4 regions of the Kitasatospora sp. NPDC059722 genome follow, and region 3 is predicted to be linked to each of the others. Evidence: riboswitches for the same ligand, from Rfam matches in the RefSeq annotation. Region 3 holds a riboswitch; each other region holds the start of a gene.
The links. A riboswitch is a leader RNA that binds a small molecule or an ion and turns the genes downstream of it on or off. The one in region 3 is predicted to bind cyclic di-AMP.

Region 1 (7,381 bases), on a different contig from region 3:
GGACGGCGATGAGCCGCCGCAGTTCGGTGAGGCCGCCGCTGACGTGCTTGTACAGGGAGGGGGTGGCGACGCCGGCCCGGGTGGCGACGGCGGCGAGGGTGAGGCCGTCCGGGCCCTGGTCGTCGATGAGGGCGAGGGCGTGGTCGACGACCTGCTCGGGCGTCAGTCCGACTCGGGGCATGGCTCGGTCTCTCTGTGTCGTGATCCGGGGGAGGAGGCTCAGGCGATCTCGGCGAGGAAGGGCAGCAGGGCACCGGCGACGGCCTGCGGGTTGTCGGCCATCGGGTAGTGCCCCGAGCCGTCGATCATCACCTTCCGGGCGCCGAGCGCCGCGGTCTGCCGGTCGGCGACGACCTCCGGCTTCGGGAAGTCGGGGTCCTTGGTGCCCATGAGGACGAGCGCCGGGCACCGCACGGCGGCGGTCCAGCCGACGGGCGAGGAGTCGCCGCGGACGTGTCCGCGGGTGGCGGTCCTGCGGCCGGGGGTGCGCAGCGCGTCGACGAGCCCGGCCACGTACGCGTCGAAGTCGGCCGGCTTGGCGCCCGGGTAGGCGAGCTTGCGGTGGTAGAAGCCCCAGAACGCGGGCCAGTGGATGACGACGGTCCCCATGGCGTGGACGACGCCGCGCATGAGGGCGTTCTGCGGGAGGTTCTCGATGAAGGCGTCGATCAGGACGATCCCGGCGACCCGCTCGGGCGCGTCCCCGGCGACCTTGACGACGGTCGCCCCGGTGTAGGAGCTGCCGGCCAGGACGGCCCGCTCGATGCCGAGGTGGTCGAGCAGGGCGAGGACGTCGGCGGCGATGGCGCCCGGCGCGTAGTCGTCCCAGGCGATCGAGGACTCGCCGAAGCCGCGCAGGTCCATGGTGATGACGCGGTGGCCGGCGGCGGCGAGCAGCGGGACGAGGTGCCGGTACGAGCGGCGGCTGTCGAGCATCCCGGGGAGGAGGACGACGGGGGTGCCGTCGCCCTTCAGGGTGTCGTCGAAGGCGATCCGGCCGCCGGGAACGTCGAGGTACTGGGTGTCCGGGGTGGTGGTGCCGTTCATGGTGGGCCTCCTCGGTCCGCTGCTGCGGTGGCATCGGCGGTGCTGCCGATAGCCATAAAGCTAAGGCTAATAGCCTTAGCCGTCAAGCTATCGGCCCGCTCCGATGTGAGGAGGTCGTCCGCGCCGACCGGCACCCCGCCCCCTCACGTCCCTTCGACCTTGAACGGGTCGTGCTCGCTGAGCAGCTTCTCCAGCCGGGCCTGGTCCACCCGGGTGACGATCTCGTTCGTCTCCTGCTTGTCCCGGATGACCTTGGCGAGCGTGAAGGAGGAGGTGACGGTGTAGAGCAGGCCGATCCCGAGGAAGGCCCGGGTCCAGGCCCCGACCGGCAGGTAGGCGATCCCGAGGGCGAGGGCGGTGCCCGACAGGGCGAAGGAGAGCACGGCCTGGAGGTAGTACGCGGCCGTGGTGCGTGACTGCATCGGTGCGTTCATGGCGCCAGGATGGCGGCGGTCCGGCCGCCGCACATGAGTAGGAGTACTCAGACGGGCCTGGTCAGGCCGTCGTTCGGTGATGCCCAATCACGTTAAGTAGTGCCAGGGGTGGGTAAGAGCCGCAAATCAGTCATAGGGCGCAAGGCACCCGCCCGGTTGTCGGCCGTCCCGGGCGGATGGCTTGGAATCAGGGCGCCCTAGGATTAACGTTTGATAACGCAGCGCGGTCGAAACGCCGTACCCAGACGGCACCGTGCGCCGTCGCCTAATCCCGCCGGCCGGCCTCCGGGCAGGTCAGGGAGCCGGGGAACCACGTTCCTTGGGGTGAATCGGCGGGGCCCCGGCCCGGCCGTAGGAGACCTTCCTGCTCCGAACCCGTCAGCTAACCCGGTAGGCGCGAAGGAAGGAAAGGAGCACGCCTCCGTGGCGTCGACGCACACCCCGGCACAGCCCGCCGGCCCTGCCGCCGGTACCCAGCTCCTCGACCACCCCCGTCCGGCCGGGGACGAGTTCCCGGCCCCGGAGGCCGAGGCCAACCGCCACCGGATGCCGCGTCAGACCCGCGGAGCCTCCCCGCTGCTCGGCGTCACCGCCGTCGCCGCCACCCTGGGCGCCACCGGCTTCGCCTCCGCGACCCCGGCCGCCGCGCCCGCCGTCGAGTCCCCGGACGAGGCCCCGGTCGCTCTCGCCGCAGACCCCGGCCTCGCGCTCGCCGCCCGCATCCAGCAGCAGGCCGACGGCCAGCGCACCGCCGCCGAGGAGAGCGCCCGCGTGCAGGCCGCGCAGGAGGCCCAGGCCAAGGCCGCCGCCAAGGAGGCCGAGGCGAAGAAGGCCGCCGACGACGCCGAGAAGGCCAAGGCCGCCGCCCTCACGCTGCCGGTGCGCGACTACAACCTGAGCGCCCACTACGGCCAGAGCGCCCGCTACTGGGCGCACCTGCACACCGGCCTGGACTTCGCCGCCGACACCGGCACCGCCGTGTTCGCGGTCGGCCAGGGCACGATCACCTCGGCCGGCTGGTCCGGCGCGTACGGCTACCGCATCGTCGAGACCCTGCCCGACGGCACCGAGATCTGGTACTGCCACCTCTCCTCGATCATCAAGGGCAGCGGCACGGTGACCTCCGGCCAGCAGATCGGCAAGGTCGGCGCCACCGGCAACGTCACCGGTCCCCACCTGCACCTGGAGGTCCGCCCGGGCGGCGGCGCCCCGGTCGACCCGGAGACCTGGCTCCAGCAGCGCGGCCTGAACCCCTAGCCGCCGCGCAACGCAAACAGGAAGGGCCCCGACCGTCGCCGGCCGGGGCCTTCCGCATCAGTCCCGTTCCGACGGCTCCGACGATTCCAGCGATTCCAGCGATTCCGACGGCTCAGACGCCTGCGGCAACTGCGCCAGGTACGCCTCGATCTCCGCCGGCCCCGGCTCCGGCGCGAGCTCCGGGAACTCCTCGACCAGCAGCCGCGGCAGCCCCGGCACCGTCCACTCGCCGCACAGCGCGAGCGCCGCCTGCACCGCCGCGTCCTCGAACTGCCCGAAGTCCCCGGCCAGTTCGTCCGGCATCGGGCGCCCCAGCGCGTTCAGCTCGGCGAGGTTGCGGTAGCTGCGCCGCATCAGGCCCTGCTCCAGCAGCCGCCGCGCGCCGTCCGTGGCCATGCCGACCGACAGCACCCGGCCCGGGCCCCAGCCCTGCTCGTCCGGCTCGTCCAGCCACCCGGCCTCGGCCAGCGCGGCGAACGCGTCCAGCCGGTCCTCCTCGGCCAGTTCGAGGAACCCGGCGAGCCAGTCCCGCACCGCGGCCCCGTCCGTGACGTCCACCCCGTGCGCGCGCAGCAGCACCGCGTACAGCCGGGGCCACGTCACCAGGTCGGCCCGGCGCAGCAGCCCGGCCGCGACCTCGCCCTGCCACTCGGCTTCGGCGTGCAGCCGCTCCTGCCGCTTGGCGTTGAGCCGCTTCGCCGCCCGCTGGTGGTCGACCAGCAGCCGGACGGCCTCGCCGTACGCGAACGGGTCCTCGTCGGGGGCGGGCTGGACGTACAGGTGGAGCCGCTCGTACAGCAGGTGCTCCACGGCGTCCGAGGTCAGTTCGGGCCAGCCGTCGCGCATCCTGCCCTCGCCCAGCTCCAGCAGCGCCAGCACCGTGCGCAGCGGCGCCTCGGCCACCGGGGTGCGGCCCTCCGCCGCCGCCCAGGCGAGCAGGTCGGCGGCCCTGGTGCGCGGGGCGAGCCGCAGGTCTTCGTCGTTCATAGCTCGAACGGTAACCGCTGGTCGGGGGTAGGGTCGGCAGCCATGGTCCCCGTACGTCTCACCGGCCCCCGGCTGGCCATCCGCGAGTACCACCACACCCCGGAGGAACTGGACGCGCTGCACGCGCTCTTCGGCGACCCGGAGGTCACGCGGTACCTCCCGTTCGAGCCGCGCGACCGCGAGGCCTGCGCGGACCAGCTCGCCCTCTACCTGGAGGGGGCGATGGAGGAGGAACGCGACACCTACCGGCTGGCCGTCACCCTCCACGGCGCCGACGCCGCACCCCGAGCCGACGCCCGAGCCCGAGCCGACGCCGCACCCCGAGCCGCCGCCGGAGCCGACGACCCGGCGGACGCCGCGCCGATCGGCCAGGCCGCCCTCACCCTCGGCCCGTACCGGTCGGCCGAGCTCGGGTACGTGCTGCGCCGGGACGCGTGGGGGCACGGCTACGGGAGCGAGACCGCCCGGCTGCTGTGCGTCCTCGCCTTCGACCACCTCGGCCTGCACCGGCTGGCCGCCTCCGTGGACGTCGACAACGCGGCCTCCGTCCGGGTGCTCGGGAAGCTCGGCTTCCAGCGGGAGGGCCGGGTCCGGCACGACGTCCTCAAGGGCGGCGTCTGGTCCGACTCGTACCTGTACTCGCTCCTCGCCGACGAGTGGCGGGGGAGCGGAACGGCGGGTACGGGGGGTTAACCCCACCCCGGATCCGCCAGGCCTCCGGATGCCGCCGGACCACCCCGCCCCACAAGAATGGAACCGTCAGCAGGGGAACGAGACGGGCAGGGGCCGGGACATGAGCAGCTTCACCACACACGACCGCGACTGGGACGTCCTGGACGGCCACGACGGCCGCACCGGCGAGCGCACCGACGACAGCCGCCCCGCCCGGGCCCGCCGCACCGAGGAACCGCCGCCGTTCTGGCGGGCGCCGTTCTCCGCGCACTACTACCGCGAGGTCGGCTACGCCCTCACCGGGCTGCCGGTCGGGCTCGTGGGCTTCGCCGTCGCCGTCATCCTCTTCTCGTTCGGCGTCGGCACTTTCGTGACCGCCCTCGGACTGCCCGTCCTGGCCGGGCTGACGGTCGCGGCCCGCGGCTTCGGCCGGCTGGAGCGCTCCCGGGCCCGCGGCATGCTCGGCCTGGACGTGCCGGGACCGGCGCCGGTGCGCCAGAGCCGGCCCGGCACGTGGGGCGCGATCACCGCGCGGCTGGCGGACGCGGCCGGGTGGAAGGGCGTGCTGTACCAGGTGGTCATGTTCCCGTGGGCGGTGTTCAGCTTCGCGATGACGCTGGTGTTCCTGCTGGTCGGCTGGACGATGGCGCTCTACCCGCTCTACCACTGGGTCTTCCCGACCTTCACCTCGTGGCGGGGCTACAAGGTGTTCGACTACACGGACGGCAAGGGCGTCGAGCACGTCTACTTCGTCGAGGGCGCCGGGCAGATCGCCGCGGTGTCGGTGGCCGGCATCGTGATCGTCTTCCTCACCGCACAGCTGGTCCGCAGCCTGACCAACGTCAACCGGGCCGCGATCCAGGGCCTGTGCGGCCGCTGACCCGCCGAGCGAGCCCCTCCCGGCCCCGACCGCGCCCCGGAACGCTCCGGATGCGGCCGGGGCCGGCCCGTGTTGCGATGGCCGGGTGGCCGACGACACCCCAGCCGCAGACCCGGCCGCAGACCCGGCCGCAGACCCGGCCGCAGACCCGGCCGCAGACCCGGCCGCAGACCCGGCCGCAGACCCGGCCGCAGGCCCAGCCACGGACCCGGCCGCAGACCCGGGCCGCGCCGCGGACCCGGCCGTGGACCCGGACCCGCTGGTCACCTCCCGCCCCCTGGACGAGTACTGCGCGCTCTTCGGCCTCACCCGGGCCCGGTTAGCCGCCCTGCCGGGACCGGTGCTCGACTGCCCCGGCGGCGCCGCGGGTCTCCCCGCCGAGGCCCGCGCCCTCGGCTGCCGCGTGATCGCCGCCGACCCGGCCTACGCCCTGCCCCCGCCCGCCGTCGCCGCCCACGCGCTCGCCGCCCGGGCCGCGATGGCCGCCGCCATGACCACCCGCCCCGAGCTGTACCTGTCCGCGCGGCTGCTCCCGCCCGACCGCTACCTGCGCAGCTGGGACCGCGCCCGCCGCCTGTACGTCGCCGACGCCGCCGCCCACCCGGAGCGGTACGTGGCCGCCGCGCTGCCCCGACTGCCGTTCGCGGACGGCACGTTCGCCCTCACCCTGAGCGGCTACCTGCTCTTCGCCTACCCCGAACGCTTCGCTCCGGCACGGCAGTTGGACGCCCTGGTGGAGCTGGTCCGGGTGACCTCCCCGGACGGCGAGGTGCTCGTCCACCCGCTGCACGACGGCCGCGGCCGCGCCTGCGGCCACCTCGACGCCCTGCGGTACGCGCTCGGGGAGCGCCGGGTCACCAGCGAGATCCGCCGCTTCCCGCGCGCCGGGGACGGTCACACCCGCCGCGTCCTCGCGTTGCGGGCCGCCGACCGCCGCCGCCGCGAGGCCGGCCGCACCGCCTAGGAGCCGTCCCCCGGAGCCGCCTGCCGCGGCGGAACGACCGCAGGAACGGAAGCAGGCACAGAAGCGGGCGCGGGCACGAAAGCGGGTACGGACACAGGGGCCTGCGGGCCGGTCGGCGCCTCCAGCCGGGACAGGATCTTCTCCGCCAGCCAACTCCGGTCCGAGCCGTACGGAATGCCGTCCGGCAGCATCAACTGCCCGGCCACCGCGTCCCGCAGCCGCTGCGCCTCCGCGCCCGGCAGCCCGGAGAGCAGGCCCCGCGCGGCCAGCAGCGCGTGGTACTGCTCGAAGCCCGAGCGCGGGCGCTCGATCGCGTCCAGCACGCTCGACAGGTCGGCGAGCGCAGGATCGCCCTGCATGAGCGCGAGCGCCTGGATCCGGCGGCCCTCCGAGCCGTCCGCGTACAGGTCCCGCACCTGGTCGGCGGTGAGCGCCGAGCGGCGTGCGGTCGAACGGACCTCGGCCACCACGCCGTCCGGCCCGGCCGCTTGTGACCCGGCGGACGGCGGCAGCTGCGCGGCGAGCGCGCCCGGCCGGTCCGCGCTGCCGCCCAGCACCCCGAGCTGCTGCATCGCGCGCACCCGCAGGTCGTCCGCGCCGACCTTGTCGCCGTGGCGGTCGCGGTCCTGCCCGGCCAGGAAGAGGTCCAGCGCCTGGTCCGCGTCGGTCAGCACCTGGGGCAGCGCGAGGCGGGTCACCAGCCAGCCGGCCAGGAAGCCGAAGACGGTGAAGTACAGCACCAGCGCCGCCGCGAACGGCACCGCCGCGTCCTCGCCGCCCAGTGCGGGCGCCAGCGCGGTGCCGAGCTGGTGCAGCCGTTCGCCGAGCGAACCGAGCTGGGTCAGCCCGACCCCGAGCAGCACCTTGGTCAGCCAGTCCGAGACCTGCTCCAGGTTGGTGTTCGGCGCGTACGAGCCCTGCGGCTCGCCCGAGCCGTTGCGCACCCGCGGCACCCCGAACAGGAAGCCGAGCGCACCGCCGACGACCGACGACGCCCCGGCGATCACGAGCCCGCCGCCGAGCGCCTGCCAGGCGTGGGCGCGGCCGAGCGAGAAGAGCAGCAGGCCGAGCAGGCCCGTCCCGAACAGGACGGCGGCCGCAGCCCGTTGAGCCGTCCGCAGGGCCGCCGTGCCGGTCCGC
Region 2 (7,381 bases), on a different contig from region 3:
GCGGCGCCCGCTCCGGCCGGATCCACCGCGATGTACGGGGTCTCCCCCGGCATCGCGTAGTGCAGCCGGGCACGGGCCTGCGCCTTGACGTACTCCGGGTCCTGCCAGCGGGCCTTGTCCCGGCGCAGCTGCTCGACCTGCTGCCGGGCGTGCTCGGCCTTCGCCCGCTGGGCGGAGATCTCGGCGCGCTGGGAGATGAACTGCCGCGTCGGGTAGGCGAGGATCGCCACCAGCGAGCAGAGCACCAGGACGAGGACGGTCGCCCGGCTCGTGAAGCGAGGACGGGCCGCCAAGCCCGGGATCCTCCAGCCAGCCATCTCCCGTTCCCCTCCTGGTCGCGACGGTGCCCCGCCGTCCACCCTACGGGGTGAACGGCGGGGCACCGGTCAGGCGTGCACCACCGGAGGTGTTCAGCCCTCGTGCTCGCTGTGCGTACTACTCCGCCGAGCGGCTGTGCTCATTGCTCCGCGGAGCGACCGTGCTGATTACTCCGCAGAGCGTGATTACTCCGCGGAGCGGAAGCGCGGGAAGGCGCCGCGGCCGGCGTACTCGGCGGCGTCGTCGAGGATCTCCTCGATGCGCAGCAGCTGGTTGTACTTGGCGACGCGCTCGGAGCGGGCCGGGGCGCCGGTCTTGATCTGACCGCAGTTGGTGGCGACGGCCAGGTCGGCGATGGTGACGTCCTCGGTCTCGCCGGAGCGGTGCGACATCATGCAGCGGTAGCCGTTGCGCTGGGCCAGCTCGACGGCGTCCAGGGTCTCGGTCAGCGAGCCGATCTGGTTGACCTTCACCAGCAGCGCGTTGGCGGTGCCGGTCTCGATGCCCTTGGCCAGGCGGGCCGGGTTGGTGACGAACAGGTCGTCGCCGACCAGCTGGACCTTGTCGCCCAGCTTGACGGTCATGGCCTTCCAGCCGTCCCAGTCCGACTCGTCCAGCGGGTCCTCGATGGAGACCAGCGGGTAGGCGGCGACGAGCCCGGCGTAGTACTCGATGAGCTCCGCGGCCGAGAGGGCCTTGCCCTCGAACTGGTAGGCGCCGTCCTGGTAGAACTCGGAGGCGGCGACGTCCAGGGCCAGCGCGATGTCGCGGCCGGGCACGTAGCCGGCCTTCTGGATGGCCTCGGTGATGAGGTCCAGGGCCTCGCGGTTGCTGTCCAGGTTCGGCGCGAAGCCGCCCTCGTCGCCGAGGCCGGTGGACAGGCCGCGCTCCTTCAGGACGCCCTTGAGGGTGTGGTAGACCTCGACGCCCCAGCGGACGGCCTCGGAGAAGGACTCCGCGCCGATCGGGGCGATCATGAACTCCTGGATGTCGACGTTGGAGTCCGCGTGCGAGCCGCCGTTGAGGATGTTCATCATCGGGACCGGCAGGACGTGCGCGTTCGGGCCGCCCAGGTAGCGGAACAGCGGCAGGTCGCTCGCCTCGGAGGCGGCGTGCGCGACGGCCAGCGAGACGCCCAGGATGGCGTTGGCGCCGAGCGAGGACTTGTCCGGGGTGGCGTCCAGGTCGAGCATGGCCTGGTCGATCAGGCGCTGCTCGGTGGCGTCGTAGCCGACCAGCTCCGGGCCGATCTGCTCGATGACGGCCAGGACGGCCTTCTCCACGCCCTTGCCGAAGTAGCGGTTCTTGTCACCGTCGCGGAGCTCCAGCGCCTCGAAGGCGCCGGTGGAGGCACCCGACGGGACAGCGGCACGACCGGTGCTGCCGTCGTCGAGGCCGACCTCGACCTCGACCGTGGGGTTGCCACGCGAGTCGAGGATCTCACGGGCTACGACGACATCGATGGACGGCACGAGGCATCTCCTTGCGGAAGCAGGGTCCCGCTGACCAGTGGTGCGGCCGGCGGGATGATTGCGGAGTCGTTACGACCAGAGCCTAACCGCACGTGGTCCCGGGGCCACGCCGACCTCGGTCCCGTCTCAGCGTGTGGCCGGGCTACTTACCGGTAGTTCACCTGGGCTCCCCGGGAAAAGGGGCGGAAGCGGACGAAGGGGGCCGATCCGGGGTCGGCCCCCTCCGTGGCGTGTCGCACCGGTTCCGGCCGGCGTCAGCCGAGGTGCAGCACCTGGCCGGGCAGGATCAGGTTCGGGTCGCCGCCGACGGTGCCGCGGTTGCCGTCGTAGACCGACTGCCAGCCGCCGTGCACACCCTGGGCGGACGCGATGCTCGACAGCGTGTCACCGGCGTGGACGGTGTAGTCGTGGCCGCCCTGCGGGGCGACGGCAGCGCGCGGGGCCTGCTGCTGCGGCTGGGCGTACTGCTGCTGGACCTGCTGCTGGGCGTACTGCTGCTGAGCGGCCTGCTGCTGGGCCTGGCCCGCGTACTGCTGGTAGACGCCCTGGTGGCTGGTCCAGTACCAGGTGCCGTTGTTCTGGTACCAGTACACCTTCGCGTCGGCGTCCCAGCCGGCCTTGCCGGAGAAGCCCGGGGCCTGCGGCTGCTGCTGGGCCTGCTGCGTGTGCTGCTGGTACTGCTGCTGGGCGGGCTTCTGAGCCGGCTTCGGCTGGGCCGGCTTCGCCGCGGGCTGCTGCTGCGCCGGCTGGGAGTGCTGCTGCGCGGCGGGCTTGGCGTCGGAGGTGTCGACGGCGGCGGGGGCGCCGCCCTTCGACAGGCCGGCCTTCTTCGAGCAGACCGGCCAGGCGCCCGGACCCTGCGAGGCCAGGACCTTCTCGGCCACCGCGATCTGCTGGCCCTTGGAGGCCTGGTTGGCCTGCGCCGCGTACGCGGTGCCGCCGAAGGCCTTCCAGGTGCTGGAGGTGAACTGCAGGCCGCCGTAGAAGCCGTTGCCGGTGTTGATGCCCCAGTCGCCGCCGCTCTCGCACTGGGCGACGGAGTCCCAGGCGGAGGCCGGGGCGGCGGAGGCGCCGGTGGCGGTGAGGATCGGCATCGCGAGTCCGACGCCGGCCACTCCGGCGACGGCGATGGCCTTCTCGGTCTGGGTGCGACGGCGGTGACGACCGGTTCCAACGAACAGCATGAAGGGGTCCCTCTCCGCACGCCTGCGAGGTGAGCTGTCGGGTTCGGACCGGGAGGTGGCCCGGCCGCCGTCTGCGGAAACGATTCCGCTCGGGCGGCTTCACCCCAAGCCGTGGAGGAACGGCAACAAACCTGGTTCCCCCGCCCCTGCCCAGGGTTCTGGTCGGTTTCCCGTGGCGCGGCGGGCAGGACTCGGCGTTCCGCACTCGGGGTCCGCAGCTGCGAACTCCAGGGAGAGTAGACAGATCCTCAGACCAATCACAAGCTCATATCGCAGACATCACACAGAAATTACGGCACGTGGTCGATCGCCTACCAACGGCGGCTGTTTGTCCGGATTGATGGGTGTTCATACGGCCGATCCGTACCGGTTCGCGACGTCCCGTCAGTGTGTCGGAGCGTCGGGAAGCGCGTGCGGTGAACGGCTCTCGGGACTGAATTCGACCGGAAGTTCGCGCAATCCGCGCATGATCAGGCCACCGCGCCACCGCAGGTTCTCCGGGCTTTCCGCCAGCGCGATATCGGGCAGCCGGGACAACAGCGTGGCCAGCGCCGACCGGCCTTCGAGCCTGGCCAGCGGGGCGCCGATGCAGTAGTGGATGCCGTGCCCGAAACCCAGGTGCGGGTTGTCCGCCCGGGCCAGGTCCAGGGTGTTCTCGTCCGAGAACCTGGCCGGATCCCGGTCCGCCGCCGCCAGCACCACGAGCACCGGGTCGCCGACCGGGATGTCCACCCCGCCGATGGTCAGCGGGTGGGTCGCGAACCGCCACGTCGCCAGCTCCACCGGACCGTCGTAGCGCAGGAGTTCCTCGATCCCGGTCTCCAGCAGCGCCGTCTCGCCCCGCGCCACCGACTCCTGCAGCAGGCGGCGCTGCTCCGGGTTGCGCAGCAGCGCGTACGTCCCGTTGCCGATCAGGTTGACGGTCGTCTCGAAGCCGGCGAACAGGAGGATGAACGCCATCGCGGCGGCCTCGTTCTCGGTGAGGTGCTCGCCGTGGTCGCTCGCCCGGATCAGGCCCGAGATCAGGTCGTCCCCGAGGTCCGCCCGCTTGCGGTGGATCAGCTCCAGCAGGTACGCCCGCATCCGCTTCACCGCCCGCCCCACGCCGCCGCGTTGGCCGCCCCCGTGGCGGATCATCATGCCGGCCCAGTCGCGGAAGTCGTCCTGGTCCTCGGCCGGCACGCCGAGCATGTCGCAGATCGCGTAGATGGGGAGCGGGAACGCGAACTCGTGGATGAGGTCCGCCGAACCGCGCTGCGCGAAGCCGTCGATCAGGCGGTCGGTGAGCTGCTGCACCCGCGGCTCGAACTCGGCCACCCGGCGCGGCGTGAACGCCTTCGAGACCAGGCGGCGCAGCCGGGTGTGGTCCGGCGGGTCGATGTTCAGCAGGTGCGTCATCAGGTCCGCCTGCCGCTCCCCCGGGATCCCGACCCGGCCGGTGCGGTGCGCCTGCTCGCTGTGGTGCGCCGGGTTCTTCGACAGCCGGCCGTCCGCCAGCGCCTGCCGCGCGTCCGCGTACCGCGTCACCAGCCAGGCGTCCACCCCGCTCGGCAGCGTGGTGCGGTGCACCGGGGCGTGCTCGCGCAGCCACGCGTACGCCGGGTACGGGTCGGCGGCGAACTCCCACGTGAAGAGCGGCGGGCGGGCGGCGTCGGGCTGAACTGGCATGGGACGACCGTATCCGGTGGGTCGGGGGCACCCCGCCATCTACGGTGAGTGACCGGATCGTCAACGGCCCGCGGACCGTTCCTCAACGCCCCGCGAACGGCCCGTGGACAGTGCGTGGACGGGTTTTGGACAGCTCTTGGACGGTGGGCAGGCGTGAGCCTGGTCACCTGAGGGGTAACCCCTGTTGCGGAGGGTCAGGACCTGCCTACGATCCTCGGCAGAAATCGTGGGCGTCAGTGCGGACCGCCCACAGGGAGGAGCGCACCATGCGGGTCACCGGGGCAGTCGTCGTCATCGCGGTACTCGACGGCGGGTCGGGAGCCGACCTCGCCCGCCGGTTCACCGCGGCCGGCGCCGCCGGAGTGCTGATCGCCGACCAGCGGGCCGGCGTCGCCGAGGACCTCGCCGGCGAACTCGACCGGCCCGGCTGCCCCGTCGTCGGCGTCGGCGGGGACGTCCGCCGCCCCAGCGACGTCGCCGCGCTCGTCGACACCGCCGAGAAGCACCTCGGGCCGATCGACCTGTTCTGCGTCGCCGGCCCGGACGGCGAGCGGATCATCTCCCTCGCCGACCTTCCCGACCATCTCGGCCTGGAGCGCCTCGCCGAACTCGTCGCCCTCGTCGGCGAGGCCATCGGCGAGGTCGTCCTGCCCCAGCCGCGGACCACCGTCCAGGACGCGGTGACGGCGGCCTGAGGCCCTTCCCCTTCCCCCGCGTCTACTCCGGCTTGAGGCCCTCGGCCTCGCGGACCGCGTCCCGGTAGGCGCGCGCCGCCGCGCGCAGCGCCGCGTCCACGTCCACCCCCGCGTCGTGCGCCCGCTGCGCCACGGCCAGCAGCAGCCTGCCCGCGGACTCCTCCGTGAGCTCCGCGGGCAGCTCGTACGACTCGTCCGGCACGCCCTCGAACCCGGCCCGGCGCACCCGCGACACCAGCTTCGCCGCGTACGCGAGCGACGGCAGCCCGGCCGGCACGCCGTCCAGCACCGACTCGCGGTCCGCCTTCTCGGCCGCCTTCAGCTGCTCCCAGTTCGCCTCGACCTCGGCGGCGCCCTCCGCCTCGACGTCCCCGAACACGTGCGGGTGCCGGTACATCAGCTTCTCGACCAGGTCACCGGCCACGTCGTCGATCGAGAAGGCGTCGGTCGGGTGCTCCTCGGCGATCCGCGAATGGAAGAACACCTGGAGCAGGACGTCCCCCAGCTCCTCGCGCAGCGTCTCCCGGTCCCCCTCCTCGATCGCCTCGACCAGCTCGTACGCCTCCTCGACCAGGTACTTCACCAGGCTCGCGTGCGTCTGCTCGGCGTCCCACGGGCAGCCCCCCGGCGAGCGCAGCCGGTCCATCACCGAGACCAGGTCCAGCAGGCGGGCGCCGGGCAGGTCGTACGACCCCGGCAGCACCTCGATCTCCGGCACCTCCCCCGCGTGCTCCACGGCCAGGCGCGCCAGCGCCGCGGTGAGGCCCGGGTCCCCGTCGGGGCTGCCCAGCCACACCGTGGGGGCCCGGCCGGCGGGCTCCTCGGTCAGCAGCCGCGCCAGCGCCGGCGCCGAAGCCGGCTCCACGATCTCCACGTCCACCCCGGCCTGCCGCACCGCGGCCACCTGCGGATGCCCGGCGTCCCCCGCCAGCACCCGCCCCGCCGACCGCAACGCCTCCCACGCCGGCCACGCCAGCAGCCCGGGGGCCACCCGGTGGGTGGTGGTGAGCAGGATCAACTTCGCGCCCGGAGTATTCGTCGTCACACCCCGAACCTACCCGCCCCGGCCCCCTGCCCGACCAGCAGAACCCGATCCGGACCACCGTCCCGCGGATCTCCGAGAAGCCGCCCCCGGCGTCTCGCCTCGGTACAGGGCTTCGCGTCTCACACTGGACTCGAAGGCCAGGCACACGAAGTCGAGCAGGGCGGCTCCCCACGCGCCCCACACGAGAAGTCGGCCCCGCCGACCTCCCGCACCATCGGGCCTCGCACAGCGCCGCTTCCCCGCATCCGGGGCCCTGCACAGGAAGTCGGCCCCATCGACTCCCTGCGCCACAGCCCGAAACGAGGCTCCGCACAGGAAGTCGGCCGGGCCGACATCCGGCACACCCCGCCATCCCCGGACGCGGGCCTCCACAGGAAGTCGGCACCATCGACTTCCTACAGCGCGGCCCAGTGGGCGGGGGCGATGCCGCCGGCCTCCCACGCCGAGGCGGACGCCAGGAAACGGAAACGCAGGAAGTCGGCCCCACCGACTTCCTACAGCGCGGCCCAGCAGGCGGGGGCGATGCCGCCGGCCTCCCACGCCGAGGCGAAGGCCAGGCACGGAAGCACAGGAAGTCGGCCCCAACGACTTCCTACGGCGCGGCCCAGCAGGCGGGGGCGATGCCGCCGACCTCTCACGTGGAGGTGGACGCCAGGAAACGGAAACGTACGAAGTCGGCCCCATCGACTTCCTACGACACGGCCCAGTGGGCGGGGGCGATGCCGCCGGCCTCCCACGCCGAGGCGAAGGCCAGGCACGGAAGCACAGGAAGTCGGCCCCAACGACCTCCTACGGCGCAGCCCAGCCGCCGGGGGTGATGCCGCCGGCCTCCCACGCTGAGGCGAAGGCCAGGCACGGAAGCACAGGAAGTCGGCCCCAACGACCTCCTACGGCGCAGCCCAGCCGCCGGGGGTGATGCCGCCGGCCTCTCACGCTGAGGCGAAGGCCAGGCACGGAAGCACAGGAAGTCGGCCCCAACGACTTCCTACGGCGCGGCCC
Region 3 (7,381 bases):
CTCCCGCACTCCCGCACTCCGGCCCGCCGGCTCACATGTGGGTGCCGCCGTCGATGCGGATCTCGGTGCCCGTGACGAACGCGCCGTCGTCCGACGCCAGCATCGCGATGACGCCCGCCACGGTCTCCGGCCCCGCGAAACCCTGGCCGATGGCGGGGGCGAGCTTGGTGAACAGGCTGAAGTCGGCGTCGGCCGGCAGGCCCGGGTTGTTGGTCATGCCGCTGTCGATGCTGCCCGGCGCCACGCACACCGCGCGCAGCCCCTGCTTCGAGTACTCCGACGCGATGGCGTGCGTGAAGGACTGGATGCCGCCCTTGGTCGCGGCGTAGGCGGCCATGTACGGGTGGGCGAAACTCGCCGACGTGGAACTGAAGTTGACCACCACACCGCCGCCGCTCGCGAGCAGCGCCGGAAGCGCCTCGCGGGTCATCAGGAAGGTGCCGGTCAGGTTGACCGCGAGGAGTTTGTTCCAGAACTCCAGGCTGGTCTCGTGGGTGTGCGAGGAGCGCAGGATCCCGGCCGCGTTGACCAGGACGTCGAGCCCGCCGAGGTACGCGACTGCCTCCGCGACGCCCGCCACGACGGCGCCTTCGTCCGAGATGTCCAGCACCGCGGTGGTGAGCCGGCCGGCGGTGCCGTCGGCGGTCGCGCGGTCCGCGGTGCTCCGCAGGCCGTCCGCGCTGACGTCGACCGCGACGACCTTGCCGCCCTCGGCGAGGATCCGGTGCACGGTGGCCTGGCCGATGCCCGAGCCGCCGCCGGTGATCAGGACGTTCCGTCCGCTGAAGCGCTCCATGGTGGTTCTCCGTTCGTTCCCGTGGTCTCTCGACCTCTAGAGGCACGGTACGCCCAAGTGGCATAACGTGCCAATAAGTCTCGACATGCCGCCACGGCGTGAGCTGCCTCCCTGGCACGGGACGCGTACGCTGAGCCCGTGACCGGACGCCCTTCCCTGACCCAGCGCCGCCGCGAAGCCACCCGGCTGGACATCGCCCGCACCGCCGCCGCGCTCTTCGCCGAACGGGGCGCCGAGGCGACCACCGCCGAGGAGATCGCCAACGCTGCGGGCATCTCGCTGCGCACCTTCTACCGGTACTTCTCGGTCAAGGAGGACGCCGTCGCCCCACTGCTCGCGGCCGGCGGGCGGCGCTGGGTGGAACTGTTCGCGGAAAGCTCCGCCGACCTCCCGGTGCGCGAGGCGCTGGAGCGCTCGGCGGTCGCCTCGCTGACCCCGGCCGACGAGCCTGCCGCCGAGGCCATGCACTGGACCCGCAGCCTGCTGCGCGACCCCCGTCTCGCGAGCACCTGGCAGCGCGTGCACGCCGACTCCGAGGAGCGGCTGCGCGGCGTCCTGGCCGACCGCTGCCCGGAGGGCGCGGACGCGCTGGAGATCCGCCTGGCCGCCGCTGCGGCGACCGCCGCGATCCGGGTCGCCCTGGAGGAGTGGGCCCTCTCCGACGCCCCCGCGACGGGCCCGGGTTCACCTCAGGAGCTTGGCGCCCGCTGCATGCGCGAACTCACCGGGGGGCTGCGACTGTGGAGCCGGGTGCCGTGAGCAGGCTGTGCGTCAGTGGTCCTCGAAGGCCGCGGCCGGCAGGGGTTCGACGCCGACGACGCGGCGGATGCGGGTGGGCTGGATGAGGACGGTGACGCGCCGCTCGCCGGGGATGCGCCACTCGTAGCGCTCCGCGCCGAGGTACTTGCGGGCGAGATCGTCCATCCGGCGGTCGGCGCGCTCGCCGGTCACGAACCCGACGGCGCGGCCGTGGAGCTGGACCCGGTCGTACGGATCGGCCAGGTCGGCGTTGGAGAGGCAGACGCGCGGGTCGCGGCGCAGGTTCCGCTCCTTCGTGCGGCCGATGGCCGTGTTGAACAGGACGAGGTCGCCCTCCAGGTCCACCCACATCGGGGTGACGTGCGGGGCGCCCTCGGCGTCCGTGGTCGCCACGTACCAGATCCGCGGCTCGCGAACCCGAGCCCGGATCTCCTCGTTCCAGCCGCCCACCGCGCCACCTCCAGGGATCCCCGATCACCTGACGTTCTATCAGGTTCGGCTCGGCGAGATGACAGCTTTCAGATGACAGATTTCAAACTCTGTTATCTGAAAGTTGTCATCCGTCACCCGGAACCCCGGCCCGCTAGGGTGGAAGATCGCGTCCCGACGGGGAACCGGGGAGGTGCCCCGGATGTCCTAGCGGCGGGGGTGTGAGTTCGAGGCGTGGGAGCAAGTAGGACATGGGTCTGACGAGCCACAAGGTGTTGGCGCTGACCGTATTGATCGCCGTCGTGATGATGGCCGCCACGGTCTGGCTGTGGCCCAGACTCGCGAGGAAGACCTGGCAGGCGGTGCTCGGCCGGATCGGCACGCTGCTCGCCACCCAGTTCACCGTGCTCGCCGCGCTCGGCCTCGTCGCCAACAACTACTTCTCCTTCTACAGCAGCTGGGACGACCTGCTCGGCACCGGCGGTGACAACGGCCCGGTGGTGATCCACAACAAGGCGGACGCCTCCGGCCGCCTGCTCGTGGAGACGATCGGCCACGCCTCCGTCCAGGGCGGCGGCGCGATGGGCCGCGAGCCCGCCAAGTCCGGCGAGATCCGCAAGGTCCGGATCGACGGCAAGCTCACCCGGCTGTCCACGGAGGGCTACGTCTACCTGCCGCCGCAGTACTTCCAGCCCGAGTACGCGCAGCGCCAGTTCCCGGCCGTGATCGTCAGCACCGGTTTCCCCGGGCAGGCCGAGAACCTGATCACTCGGTTCAACTACCCGGGCGCGGCGCTCAAGCTGCTCCAGGAGGGGAAGATGCAGCCGACCGTCATGGTCCTCATGCGTCCCTCGCCCGCCCTCCCGCAGGACACCGAGTGCGAGGACATCCCCGGTGGCGCGCAGTCCGACACGTACTTCACCAAGGACGTCCCCTCGGCGATCCAGGCGAGCTTCCGGGTCTCCGCCGACCCGCAGGCGTGGGCCTTCATGGGCAACTCCACCGGCGGCTACTGCGCGGTCAAGCTCGCCATGCGCCACCCGGAGGTCTTCCCGACCGCCGTCTCCCTCTCCGGCTACTACCGTGCCGCCGAGGACCCGACCACCGGCGACCTCTTCGGCGGCAGCCGGCAGCGCCGGGACGAGGCCGACCTGATGTGGAGGCTCAAGAACCTGCCGCAGCCCAAGGCGGCCGTTCTGCTGGCGGGCACGAAGCAGGGTGACGGCGACTACAAGCACGACACCGAGGCGTTCATCGACGCGGTGCAGAGCCCCGGCCCGATGAAGGTCTCGTACAGCATGCTGGAGACCGGCGGCCACAACTTCGAGACGTGGAGCAAGCTGCTGCCGTCCTCGCTGGAGTGGCTGTCCGAGCACCTCAAGGTCCCGAACCAGCCGAATCAGCCGGCCCCCGCAGCCTGAAGCCGGCCTTCGTAGGCTGACAGCCGGTTCCCGCAGCCGGATGGTCCCCGTGGTCCGACTCGCTGCAGCCGGCCGGTTCCCGCAGCCCGACGGTCGCCGGCCTCGCGGACCGGCCGGCCTCAGGCCACCCGCTCCAGCGTCCCCGTGTGGAGCTCGCCGACCCGGCCGCCCTCGCCCTCGAAGGTCCAGAACGCGCGCACCGTCAGCCGGACCAGGTCCATCACGTGGCTGACGGTGATGCCGCTCTGCTCCGTCCAGCTGACGAAGTACACCTCGGGCGCGACCTCGGCGACGTGGAGCGCCACGTCCTCCCACTGGCCCGCCGACTCGCCGAGGCCCTCCCAGCGCAGCCGCTTGCCGTCGGCCGAGTAGGCGTTGCGGAAGGCCGCGCCGTTGTCGGCCCGGAAGAGGTAGGTGCGGCCGGCGAAGGCGGGCAGGGGCGCGGTCATGGTGCGGCGGTTCCTCGTCTCTGCGGGAGGGGGCGCGGTGCTCTTGTGCACGACGGTGGATGTCGGACCTCCAATTTATCCGATCGGGCGAGCTCGCACGCCACTGCCAGTGAAGACGCACCCCCGTCACCGTCACCACGCAGGGCCCGCCAGGGCACCGCCCACCATCGGGTGACACCGACACCGACACCGGCACCGCGACGGTCGGCGGCGCCCGGCTGCTCGGCGGGCGCGACCGCCTCGAACCCGCCGGGGCGCCGGACGCCGGGGTCCGGATCGGCGCCCGGCCCGCCCGATCATCGACGGCCCGCCGGGACACCGGCCAACTGATCCACTGCGCACCGTAGTTGATCGACACGACTGTGAGCTGCGCGACAACCGGCCGAGACGAGTTGTCCGTTCACGGACCGACTGCCTAGCCTGCAACGGCGTCCGCCCTCGCGGACCCCGCCGCCGGGACGCCGAGTCCCGTCCACCCGACGGCGGGCAACCGAGCACCACAGCGGACGGGAGCGGGGGAACCAAGGTCAGCGCCACGACCCGGCACGCCCTCGCGCGTGCCGGCCGCGGCTTGGGGTGAAGCCGTTCCCACCGGCGGCCGGGCGACCTCTCAGTCCGAACCCGACAGCTCACCTCGCAGGCGTCGCAGAGGACACCCCATGCACAAGCCTGCCCGGCGCCCCGCGCCCCGCCACGCCCGCCCGTCCCACCGCGGCCGCACCGCCGCCCTCGCCGCCACCGGCGCGCTCGCCATCACCGGCGCCGGCCTGTTCGGCCTCCAGTCCGCGCCCGGCGCCCAGGCCGCCACCGGTCCGACCGTCACCCAGGACCGGCTCGCCCCGGCCACGATGGTCGCCGGCCGGGCCGCCACCGCGACCCTCACCGTCCACTCCTCGTCCTGCTTCACCGCCAAGACCGTCGGTGTCGGCGTGCGCGACGCGGCCGGCAACAACCTCGACTTCCCCGGCAACGCCAGCAATGTGCCGATCTGCCCGTGGAGCTACACCTTCACCAGTGGCGCGCGCGCCCTGCCGGCCGGCACCTACACCCAGTTCGGGTTCTGGCAGGACTTCGGCGGCGCCTGGCACAACCTGCCGTCGCAGCAGCTCGTCGTCTCCAGCACCCCAGCCCCGACCACCACCCCGTCGGCCACCCCGTCGGCCACGCCCACCCCCACCCCCACGCCCACCCAGGCACCCACCCAGACGCCCACCCAGACCCCGAGCGCCACCGCCACCCCGAGTACCCCGGCGCCGTCCTCCCCGATCGCCGGCAAGTCGCTGACCTGGTCCGACGAGTTCAACGGCCCGATCAACTGGGGCCAGCGCTGGGTCGGCGACAAGAGCACCGCGTACAAGTACGGCAACCACAACCCGGACGACAACAAGCTCGACTGGCTGGACCCGAACAACGTCAGCGTGGCCAACGGCGTCGCCACCTTCACCGCCACCCCCGGCAGCAACACGCTGGAGAACGGCAAGCAGTCCTGGAACACCGGCTTCCTCACCACCGAGGGCTCCAGCGAGGGCTTCCAGGTCAAGACCGGCGACTACGCCGAGACCCGGGTCAAGCTGCCGGCCGGCTCCGGCGCCTGGCCGGCCCTGTGGACCTGGAAGAACGGCAACGGGGAGGTCGACTCCTTCGAGTACCACCCCGACAACCCGAACCTCCTGGAGCTGACCAACCACGTCAACCCGGGCAACTTCGACTACTACACCAACGCGAGCGCCGTCGCGAAGGACCAGTGGGTGACCATCGGCACGTACTACGGCGCCACCTCGGTGGACTGGTACGTCAACGGCGTGAAGGTGTTCTCGGACGGCAAGGGCGTCGGCGCGAACTTCTCGGCGTACCTGATCCTCAACCTGTCGGTGTGCGCGGGGCAGTACCACCCCGCGCCGCAGGGGACCGCCCCGATCACCTTCGCCGCCGACTACGTCCGCGTGTACCGGTAGCCGTCACCGGCCGTAGCGGACCTCAACCGGCAGCCGTCTCGACGACCCTGATGTCGAACGGCTGCCGGTTGTTGCGCGGGTGCCGGTCGTCCGGGCTGATCACCGTGACCTTCCCGCCGGTCAGCAGGCCCGTATGCGCCATGGGGGAGATCCGCACCGTGACGAGCGCGGTCGCGCTGCGTCCCTCGGGCAGGCCGGGGCCGAAGGTGCAGCGCACCTCGCGGCCCAGGAACGCCTCGCAGTTCTCGGGGAAGTACGGGCCCACGGCCGTCACCTCCTCCGGCAGGGTGACGATCACGGTGAAGGGCGAGGCGGTGGTGTCCGGGCCGAGGTTGGCGACGAAGGCGTGCACGGTCGTGGTGCCGCCGGGCGGCGCGGGGCTGGGGTCGAGCCGGACGACCTCCAGGTCGGAGTCGGACAGCGCCGCGGCCCGGCTCTCCGGCGCGAGCTGCACTGCCGGACGGGGGTCGGGCCGCTGCCCGGCCCACGACGGGACGGCGGTCAGCGTCGCCACCGCACAGCCTGCCGCCACGGCCACCGTCAGCCACGTCCCGCTCCGTGTCGCGTTCCCCGTCCTGCCGCGAAGCCTCTTGCGCCTGCGCTCCATCGCCGTTCACCATGCCCTCGTGCTCCGGCCGCCTGCGCTGTCGCGGGCCGCGTCCGCACCAGGGTGGCCGAGCGGCGGGCGGCCGTCGCCGCGCCCCGCCCTCCGTCCGCTCGAACGGAGGAACGCGTGCGCAGGAAGTCGACCAGTCCGACTTCCTGCGCATGACACCTCAACTGACCACCCATCAGGGTGCGAGGACCTGCCCGAGCCGGGCCGCGATCTTGTGCATCACCGGGACGAGCGAGGCCGCGCCGTCCTGCTGCTCCAGCGCCCGGATGCGGGCCTCGGGGCCGGAGACCGACAGCGCCGTCGGCGTCGGCGCGCCCGGGACGGCGAGCGCGATGCAGCGCACCCCGATCTCCTGCTCCTGGTCGTCGACGACGTACCCGCGCTCGCGCGCCTCGGCGAGCTGGTGCAGCAGCTCCTGCGGGTCGGTGACGGTGTACTCGGTGTGCGCGGGCAGCGTGTTGGGGCCGAGTATGGCGCGCGCCTCCTCCTCGGGGAGCTGGGCGAGCAGCGCCTTGCCGACGCCGGTGCAGTGCGGCTGCACCCGCCGGCCGACCTCGGTGAACATCCGCATCGAGCGGCGCGACTGCACCTGCCCGACGTAGACCACTTCGCCGCCCTCCAGGACCGCGAGGTTCGCGGTCTCGCCGGTGGCCTCCATCAGCTCGGCCAGGTAGGGGCGGGCCCAGCTGCCGAGCAGGCGCCCGGCGGTCTCGCCGAGCCGGATCAGCCGGGGGCCGAGGGTGTAGCGGCGGGCGGTGTCCTGGCGGACGTAACCCTGTTGCACGAGGGTACGTACCAGGCGGTGGATGGTCGGCATCGGCAGGCCGGAGGTGGTGGAGAGCTCGCTGAGCGTCGCCACGCCGCCGGAGTCGGCCAGCGCCTCCAGGAGCTGGAAGGCGCGTTCGACGGACTGCACGCCGCTGCTCGCGCGGTCGGCGCCCGTCGTCGATGCTGTG
Region 4 (7,381 bases), on a different contig from region 3:
ACGCGCTGCGGCATGCGATCGGCGCACGGCCCGACCCGGTGGGCGGCGCCCTGGGCGAGTACGACTTTCCCACACAGCACGGTGGTGACGGCAGGCTGCCGATCCGAATAAGCCTCGTGCACCGCGCGCCGCAGATCGTCTGCGCGGTCAGCGATCCGAGCAGCACCGGCCCGGTCGCCCGGGAGGCGGACTTCGTGGCCGAATCCGGCCGCGGGCTGCACCTGGTGGACTCGTTCAGCCACTCCTGGGGCTGGCACCCGCTGGGCGGGGGCAAGGTCGTCTGGGCGCTGTTCGAGGCCGACGCGCAGGCCGCGACCCCCGAACTCGGTGGCCGGCACCGGCGCTCCGCCTAGCGGCGGACGGGCACGCACCCCCGCAGCGCGGGCACGCGTCCCCGGATCGATGGACACCCCGGGAGGACCGAAACCCCGGGAAGAAGCGGTAGTTCGCCCTCGCCGGGCTCGCGCCGGAGACCCACCGGCCCCCCGCAGCGCACCCGCGACGACCAGTGCGCCCCCGACGGCCGACGGGCCGCCAGTGCGCGGGACAGCAGCGCACGGGACAGCGTTACGCGGGACAGCAGCGCACGGGACGGTGGAGAAGCCCGCGAAGAGGCACACCACCGAGCGTGTGACCGAGCGCGTGACGAACCGCGCGGACGACCGCGGGGCCGAGCCTGCGGAGAAGACAAAGGCCGCCGTGGTGTCAGCACCCACGACGGCCCCCCGATGGCTCCTGGTGCGGAGCGGTGGCCGGACCGACGGACGTCCGGTGAAGCGGCCGGACGGCCCGGTGAACGGCCGGACGGACGTCCGGTCAGGCGGACAGGTGGTCGAACTCCCCGTCCTTGGCCCCCAACAGCATCGCGGCGATCTCGGCCCGCGTGTAGATGAGCGCCGGACCGTCCGGGAAGCGCGAGTTGCGCATCGCCACGTCGCCCCCCGGCAGCGCGGCGAACTCGACGCAGTTGCCCTGGGAGTTGCTGTGCAGGCTCTTCTGCCAGACCACTCCCTCCAGCTCGGTGGCGGCCATCCCGTTGTAGGGACCGTACGAGCCGCCCAGTTCCTGCGATTCGTGCGAGTCGTGCATAGAAGTCTCCCGAAGAGCCCCGGAGTTGCGGTCCAGCGCGGCGCCCCCGGCACCCGCCGAACGAACGGGCCGGCCCCGTACCAGCCCGGCACAACGCCTCACTTGACGCGATGATAGCCCTTGTGCACGTGCATCAGCACGAGACGGTGCAGGTGCACGAGGCCTTTCACCGGCCGACCTGAACTCTTCACGGACCCTTCTCCTGACGGTACGTAAACGGACATAGCCGACCGAACCGGCCCGCTTCCGATAACCGGCCGTGAGCGGCTCCCCGCTAAATGTTGATCTTCGAAAGCCGGGAGTCGCGCACTCGTGACCCTCCGTCAGACCGCCCGTCGACTGTGAGACATCTCACGCGCCACAGGTGCAACGTGACGCCCCACCGGACACGTCTCCAGGAGATACCGGCGGACGCGCGGGGGTTGGGCCAGGTATGTCCGGAATATGACCTAATGACCGCTCATCGACCCGCGCACGCGGGAGCTCCGCGCGCCGCGCACACCACGCTCGCGCGAAACCGGCACGGCAGCCGACTGCAGCCCTGACGGGCCGATGTCCTACGATCTCCGCCATGAGCACCGCAGCCATCCCGGGCGCGCCACTGCCCGTTCGCACTCCAGGCTCCCGTGCGCGGGGGCGCCACCGTCGCCCCGAGCGCCCCGAGATCCCGTCCGGCTCCCCGGCCCTGGTGCTCGCCGTGCCCGCGACCGCCGGGCCCGAGTCCCGCTCGGTCGTCGAGGAGCTGCTCTCGATCGTCCGCAGCGAGCAGAACGGCGTCCAGACCGCGGTGGGCTACCTCCCCGGCGACGGCACCGAGGGCGCGGACGGCACCGAGCGCAGCATCGGCGAGCTGCTGGCGGCCGCCGCCGAGGCCGGCGTCCCGGCACCGATCCTGGTACCCCTGGTGCCCGGCCCGCACGACTTCCTGCCCGAACTCCACGCACTCGCCGCCGAGTACGGCGCGCACGTCACCGACGTGCTGGGCCCGCACCCGCTGCTGGCCGAGGCCGTCCACGTCCGCCTGTCCGAGGCCGGGCTGGCCCGCGCCGACCGCGCCCGCCTGTTCGCCATCGCGACCGCCGCGGACGGCGTCGTGCTGACCACCGTCGGCGGCGAGGACGCCGCGGCCGCCGCCGGCATCACCGGCGTGCTGCTGGCCGCCCGCCTGGCCGTCCCGGTCGTCCCCGCCGCGCTCGACGTGCCCGGCTCGGTCGCCGCCGCCGTCGCGCACCTCAAGGAGACCGGCTCGCAGCGCCCCGCGCTGGCCCCGCTGGTGATCGGCCCGGAGGCGGACTCCGAGCTGCTCGCCACGGCCGCCGAGGAGACCGGCTGCCCGTCCGCCGCGCCGCTCGGCGCCTACCAGACGGTCGGCCAGCTCATCGCCTCGCTGTACCTGGCCGCGCTGCCGGCGCCGTCCGCGGAGGCCCTGGCCGCCGCGCAGGCCCAGGCCGAGGCCGAGGCGGCGGAGGCCGCCTCCGAGGGCTCCCGCGCGGCCCACGCGGCCGGTGGGACGGCCTCCGGGGCGACCGGGGAGGCCGCCGGCGAGTAACCGCCGACAACGCGTACGGAAGGGCCCGGAGCGACCGCGCTCCGGGCCCTTTCGGCTTGCGGCGTAAGGGAATTAAGAGCCGAATGCGCGAGATGTCCGTTCTGTGATTGTTTGCGATCGGGTGACCGCCCGTCATGCGATTCCTGAGAGCCTGACAGTTGTGCACATCCGCAGGTTTATTGCGAGAAAACGATCATTTTCGATCTTGGAGAAGGAAAGTTTTGGTGGCTTTCCATAATCCGTGATGCGCATCACAGGTATTTGCAGTTCGTACTTAAGTCTGCTTAACGTGCTCCCCGTTCGTGACCACACGGACCCAGCACATCCGCAACGCCGAGTCCTGCCGTCGGGTGCGCTGGAAGCGCGAAAACGCACCACGGCAGGAGCGGGGGACCCACAGGTAAGTCGCCCCGGACCGATCCACGGAACGGTCCTGGGCTAGGGGTGAAGCCGCGCCACAGCGCGGCCGGGCAACTCCGGCCCGAATCCGACAGCTCACCTCGCAGGCGTGGGAGAGGACCGCGTCTTCATGCTGCCCACCAACGGCACTCGCCTGTCCAGCCGCACCCGCCGCGTGATCGCCGCCCTCGGCGTCGCCGGCGTCGGCCTCACCATCCCCTGCCTCACCTCCGGCACCGCCTCCGCCGCCTCCGTCGCCACCTGGGACAAGGTCGCCCAGTGCGAGAGCAGCGGCGACTGGAGCATCAACACCGGCAACGGCTTCTACGGCGGCCTGCAGTTCACCTCCAGCACCTGGGCCGCCTTCGGCGGCACCTCGTACGCCCCGCAGGCCAACCAGGCCACCAAGGACCAGCAGATCGCCGTCGCCGAGAAGGTCCTCGCCTCGCAGGGCCCCGGCGCCTGGCCCGTGTGCTCCGTCCAGGCCGGCCTGACCGCGGGCGGCGCCCCGGCCGCCGTCGACACCTCCGCCGCCGCGAGCACCGCGAAGGCCGCCCCGGCCGTCAAGCCGGCCCCGAAGCCCGCCGCCAAGCCCTCCGCCCAGGCGCAGGACCAGGCGCAGGCCCCGGCCGCCGCCGACTCCGCCAAGGGCACCTGGGCGCAGAAGCGCCAGGACTGGACCCAGGGCGGCACCACCCAGGCCGGTGCCTCGGACTACACCGTCGTGGCCGGCGACTGGCTGTCCACGATCGCCGACAAGCACAACGTCAAGGGCGGCTGGCAGCGCCTGTACGAGCTGAACCGCGGCACCCTGACCGACGGTCCGGACACCATCTACCCGGGCCAGCACCTGTCCTTCGGCGACTCCGCCCAGGCTCCGGCCGGCCAGTCCGGTGACTTCAACTGGTTCGACCGCTCGCAGAAGCCGGGCCAGTCCTCCGCCGGGAACGCCGTGAACGCCCAGCCGGCCGCCGAGGCCCAGACCCCGGCCGCCAAGCCGTCCTCGAAGCCCGCCGCCAAGCCCTCCGCCCAGGCGCAGACCCCGGCCCCGGCCGTCACCGGCTCGATGGCCGCCGCGGTCAGCTTCGCCAAGGCGCAGGTCGGCCAGGCGTACGTCTACGGCGGCACCGGCAACGGCGGCTGGGACTGCTCGGGTCTGACCCAGGCCGCGCTGCGCGCCGCGGGCATCTCCATCCCGCGCGTCGCCAACGACCAGGCCGCCGCGAGCACCCACGTCTCGCTGGACAGCCTGCAGCCGGGCGACCTGCTGTTCTGGTCCAACAACGGCCAGGACTCCGGCGTCTACCACGTCGCCATCTACATCGGCGGCGGCCAGTACGTCGAGGCCGCCAACCCGAGCTCGGGCGTCCGCCTGCAGACCATCGCCAACTGGGCGCCGGACTTCGCCGGCCGCGTCTGAGGATCCTTCCGGAACCGTCCCGCCGGGGACGGGTGACGGATCGCGGATGACAGCGAACAGATGACAGATAACAGATTTCATCATCTGTTATCTGTCATCTGTCACCCGCCCACCGCCCCGGGGAGAGACTGGTCGCTCTCCCCGGGGCTTCGGCGTACCCGCCTCCGAAGTCCGTGCCGCCTCCCCCCGGCGCGCACCCGCGGCTCCGCGCATCGGAGCATTCGCGTGGTCAAACCCCGGCCCAGCGGGCATGCTGCTGCTCTGCACCCGAGGAGGAGTCACCCATGGCCCAGGTCACCGTCACGCTCGACGCGAACCTCGCGATCGACGCGATGATGCTCTCCGGCACCAAGAGTCCCCAGGACGCCGTCGAACTGATCCTGCGCGACTACCTGGCCCGCGGTCGCCGCACCGAGACCCGCACCGGCGACGCCGCCGACGGCCACCGCGTCACCGCCGACCGCCCGACCGTCCAGGAGGGCTGACCCCGGCCCGGCACGGCACTCGCGGCACAGCCCAGCACGGCGCAGCACAAGCCCAGCACAGCACAGCACAGCCCGGCACAGCACAGCACAAGCCCGGCACAGCCCGGCACGGCACGCCGAAGGGCCCCGGAGAGCAACCGCCCTCCGGGGCCCTTCACACGGCCGTCACCGGCCTCAGCGCGCGCAGGCCCCCGTGGAGCCGCGCATGACCAACTCCGGCTGGAACATGAACTCCCCGCGCTGGGCGGCGTTCCCGCCCACCTCCTCCAGCAGCGCGTCCACCGCCGCCGTCGCCATCGCCTCGACCGGCTGGCGGATCGTCGTCAGCGGCGGCTCGGTGAAGGCGATCAGCGGCGAGTCGTCGAAGCCGACCACCGACACGTCCTGCGGCACCGACAGCCCCCGCTGCCGCACCGCCCGGATCGCCCCGAGCGCCATCATGTCGCTGCCGCACACGATCGCCGTGCACCCCTTGTCCAGCAGCGCGCCCGCCGCCGCGTGCCCGCCCTCGACGCTGAACAGCGTGTGGTGGACCAGCTCTTCGGCCTCCTCCTGCGTCCGCCCGAGGACGGTGCGCATCGCGGCCGTGAAGCCCTCGATCTTGCGCAGCACCGGCACGTACCGCCTCTGGCCGACCGCCAGCCCGATCCGCTCGTGCCCCAGCTCGGCGAGGTGCTGGACGGCCATCCACATGGCGGCCCGGTCGTCCGGCGAGATGAACGGCGCGTCGATCCGCTCGCTGAAACCGTTGATCAGGACGAACGGCACCCCGCGCCCGGCCAGCCGGGCGTAGCGGTCGTGGTCGGCGGTGGAGTCGGCGTGCAGACCGGAGACGAAGACGATGCCCGCCACCCCCCGGTCCACCAGCATCTCGACCAGTTCGTCCTCGGTGGACCCGCCGGGCGTCTGGGTGCACAGCACCGGCGTGAAGCCGTGCCGGCTGAGCACCTGCTCGATGACCTGCGCGAGCGCGGGGAAGATCGGGTTGCTGAGCTCCGGCGTGATCAGCCCGATCAGCCCGGCGCTGCGCTGGCGCAGGCGGGTCGGCCGCTCGTACCCGAGCACGTCGAGGGCCGCCAGCACGGTCTGCCGGGTGGCGGCGGAGACGTTCGCCTTGCCGTTGAGTACGCGGGAGACGGTGGCTTCGCTGACCCCCGCCTGCGCCGCGATGTCTGAAAGTCGCGCCGTAGTCACGGTCCCAGAGCCTATTGCAACCACGTCAGACCGCCCACCAGCCGGTGCTGTCCGGTGCGAGCACCGTCTCGCCGCCGTCCACGACCAGTTCCGCCGAGGCGAGCAGCAGCGTGCCCGGGGCGGGTATGCGCACCGGCTCGCCGCTCGCGTTGACCGTGCAGACGAAGGAGCCGCGGCGGAAGGCGAGCGTGCCCTGCGGGGCGTCCAGCCACTCGACCCCGGTGCCCGCGCCCAGGTCGGGCTGCGCCCGGCGGACGGCGAGCGCGCTGCGGTAGAGCTCCAGGGTGGAGGTCGGGTCGCCGGTCTGCGCCTCGACGCTGAGTTCGGCCCACTGGGCCGGCTGCGGCAGCCAGGACGGCCCGCCGGCGACCGGTCCGAAGCCGTACGGCGCCTCGGTGCCGGACCACGGGATCGGCACGCGGCAGCCGTCGCGGTAGCCGTCCTGTCCGGCCTGGCGGAAGAAGGACGGGTCCTGGCGGACCTCGTCGGGCAGGTCGGTGACGTCCGGCAGGCCGAGCTCCTCGCCCTGGTAGACGTAGGCGGAGCCGGGCAGCGCGAGCATCAGCAGGGTGGCGGCGCGGGCCCGGCGCAGGCCAAGCGCGCGGTCGCCGGGGGTGCGGATCTGGGTGCCGAGGCCGGGCTCGTTGGCGAAGCGGGTCGCGTGCCGGGTGACGTCGTGGTTGGACAGCACCCACGTGGTGGGGGCGTCGACCGGGCGCATCGAGTCGAGCGAGACGTCGATCACCTCGCGCAGCGCGGCGGCGTCCCAGTCGGTGCCCAGGTACTGGAAGTTGAAGGCCTGGTGGAGCTCGTCGGGACGGACGTAGTTGGCGGTGCGCTGGACGGTCGGGGTCCAGGCCTCGGCGACGCCGATCCGCTGGCCGGGGTACTCGTCGAGGATCCCCCGCCAGCTGCGGTAGATCTCGTGCACGCCGTCCTGGTCGAAGAACGGCATGACGTCGTTGCCGAGCAGCTTGAGCTGGTCGGAGCCGCCGAGATCGGGCAGGCCGGGGGCCTTGACCAGGCCGTGGGCGACGTCGATGCGGAAGCCGTCCACGCCCATGTCGAGCCAGAACCGCAGGATCGAGCGGAACTCGTCGGCGACGGCCGGGTTCTCCCAGTTGAAGTCGGGCTGCTCCGGGGCGAACAGGTGCAGGTACCAGTCGCCGGGGGTGCCGTCGGGGTTCTCGGTGCGGGTCCAGGCCGGGCCGCCGAAGATGGACTCCCAGTCGTTGGGCGGCAGTT

Region 1: another riboswitch for cyclic di-AMP. It lies ahead of ACFV4F_RS25155 (M23 family metallopeptidase); the one in region 3 lies ahead of ACFV4F_RS00380 (hypothetical protein).
Region 2: another riboswitch for cyclic di-AMP. It lies ahead of ACFV4F_RS34860 (transglycosylase family protein); the one in region 3 lies ahead of ACFV4F_RS00380 (hypothetical protein).
Region 4: another riboswitch for cyclic di-AMP. It lies ahead of ACFV4F_RS16240 (transglycosylase family protein); the one in region 3 lies ahead of ACFV4F_RS00380 (hypothetical protein).

What each region holds. Positions count from the first base shown of each region.
Region 1 covers NZ_JBHWGD010000042.1:18,604-25,984, reverse strand. The annotation lists gene ACFV4F_RS25170 (TetR/AcrR family transcriptional regulator) at 1-181, opposite strand, end outside; gene ACFV4F_RS25165 (alpha/beta fold hydrolase) at 220-1,047, opposite strand; gene ACFV4F_RS25160 (YiaA/YiaB family inner membrane protein) at 1,191-1,481, opposite strand; cyclic di-AMP (ydaO/yuaA leader) riboswitch at 1,734-1,892, shown strand; gene ACFV4F_RS25155 (M23 family metallopeptidase) at 1,905-2,738, shown strand; gene ACFV4F_RS25150 (hypothetical protein) at 2,796-3,725, opposite strand; gene ACFV4F_RS25145 (GNAT family N-acetyltransferase) at 3,768-4,418, shown strand; gene ACFV4F_RS25140 (sensor domain-containing protein) at 4,519-5,277, shown strand; gene ACFV4F_RS25135 (hypothetical protein) at 5,522-6,241, shown strand; gene ACFV4F_RS25130 (hypothetical protein) at 6,238-7,381, opposite strand, start outside.
Region 2 covers NZ_JBHWGD010000084.1:7,773-15,153, forward strand. The annotation lists gene ACFV4F_RS34850 (septum formation initiator family protein) at 1-293, opposite strand, end outside; gene eno (phosphopyruvate hydratase) at 504-1,790, opposite strand; gene ACFV4F_RS34860 (transglycosylase family protein) at 2,045-2,974, opposite strand; cyclic di-AMP (ydaO/yuaA leader) riboswitch at 2,980-3,148, opposite strand; gene ACFV4F_RS34865 (cytochrome P450) at 3,359-4,642, opposite strand; gene ACFV4F_RS34870 (SDR family NAD(P)-dependent oxidoreductase) at 4,909-5,337, shown strand; gene ACFV4F_RS34875 (MazG family protein) at 5,360-6,382, opposite strand.
Region 3 covers NZ_JBHWGD010000001.1:87,443-94,823, reverse strand. The annotation lists gene ACFV4F_RS00405 (SDR family NAD(P)-dependent oxidoreductase) at 32-796, opposite strand; gene ACFV4F_RS00400 (TetR family transcriptional regulator) at 935-1,555, shown strand; gene ACFV4F_RS00395 (TIGR03618 family F420-dependent PPOX class oxidoreductase) at 1,568-2,005, opposite strand; gene ACFV4F_RS00390 (alpha/beta hydrolase) at 2,236-3,405, shown strand; gene ACFV4F_RS00385 (MoaF N-terminal domain-containing protein) at 3,525-3,854, opposite strand; cyclic di-AMP (ydaO/yuaA leader) riboswitch at 4,340-4,512, shown strand; gene ACFV4F_RS00380 (hypothetical protein) at 4,514-5,809, shown strand; gene ACFV4F_RS00375 (hypothetical protein) at 5,832-6,323, opposite strand; gene ACFV4F_RS00370 (IclR family transcriptional regulator) at 6,601-7,381, opposite strand, start outside.
Region 4 covers NZ_JBHWGD010000021.1:13,778-21,158, forward strand. The annotation lists gene ACFV4F_RS16225 (ATP-binding protein) at 1-353, shown strand, start outside; gene ACFV4F_RS16230 (DUF397 domain-containing protein) at 817-1,089, opposite strand; gene ACFV4F_RS16235 (hypothetical protein) at 1,661-2,638, shown strand; cyclic di-AMP (ydaO/yuaA leader) riboswitch at 3,001-3,160, shown strand; gene ACFV4F_RS16240 (transglycosylase family protein) at 3,147-4,457, shown strand; gene ACFV4F_RS16245 (hypothetical protein) at 4,742-4,942, shown strand; gene ACFV4F_RS16250 (LacI family DNA-binding transcriptional regulator) at 5,117-6,136, opposite strand; gene ACFV4F_RS16255 (glycoside hydrolase family 13 protein) at 6,162-7,381, opposite strand, start outside.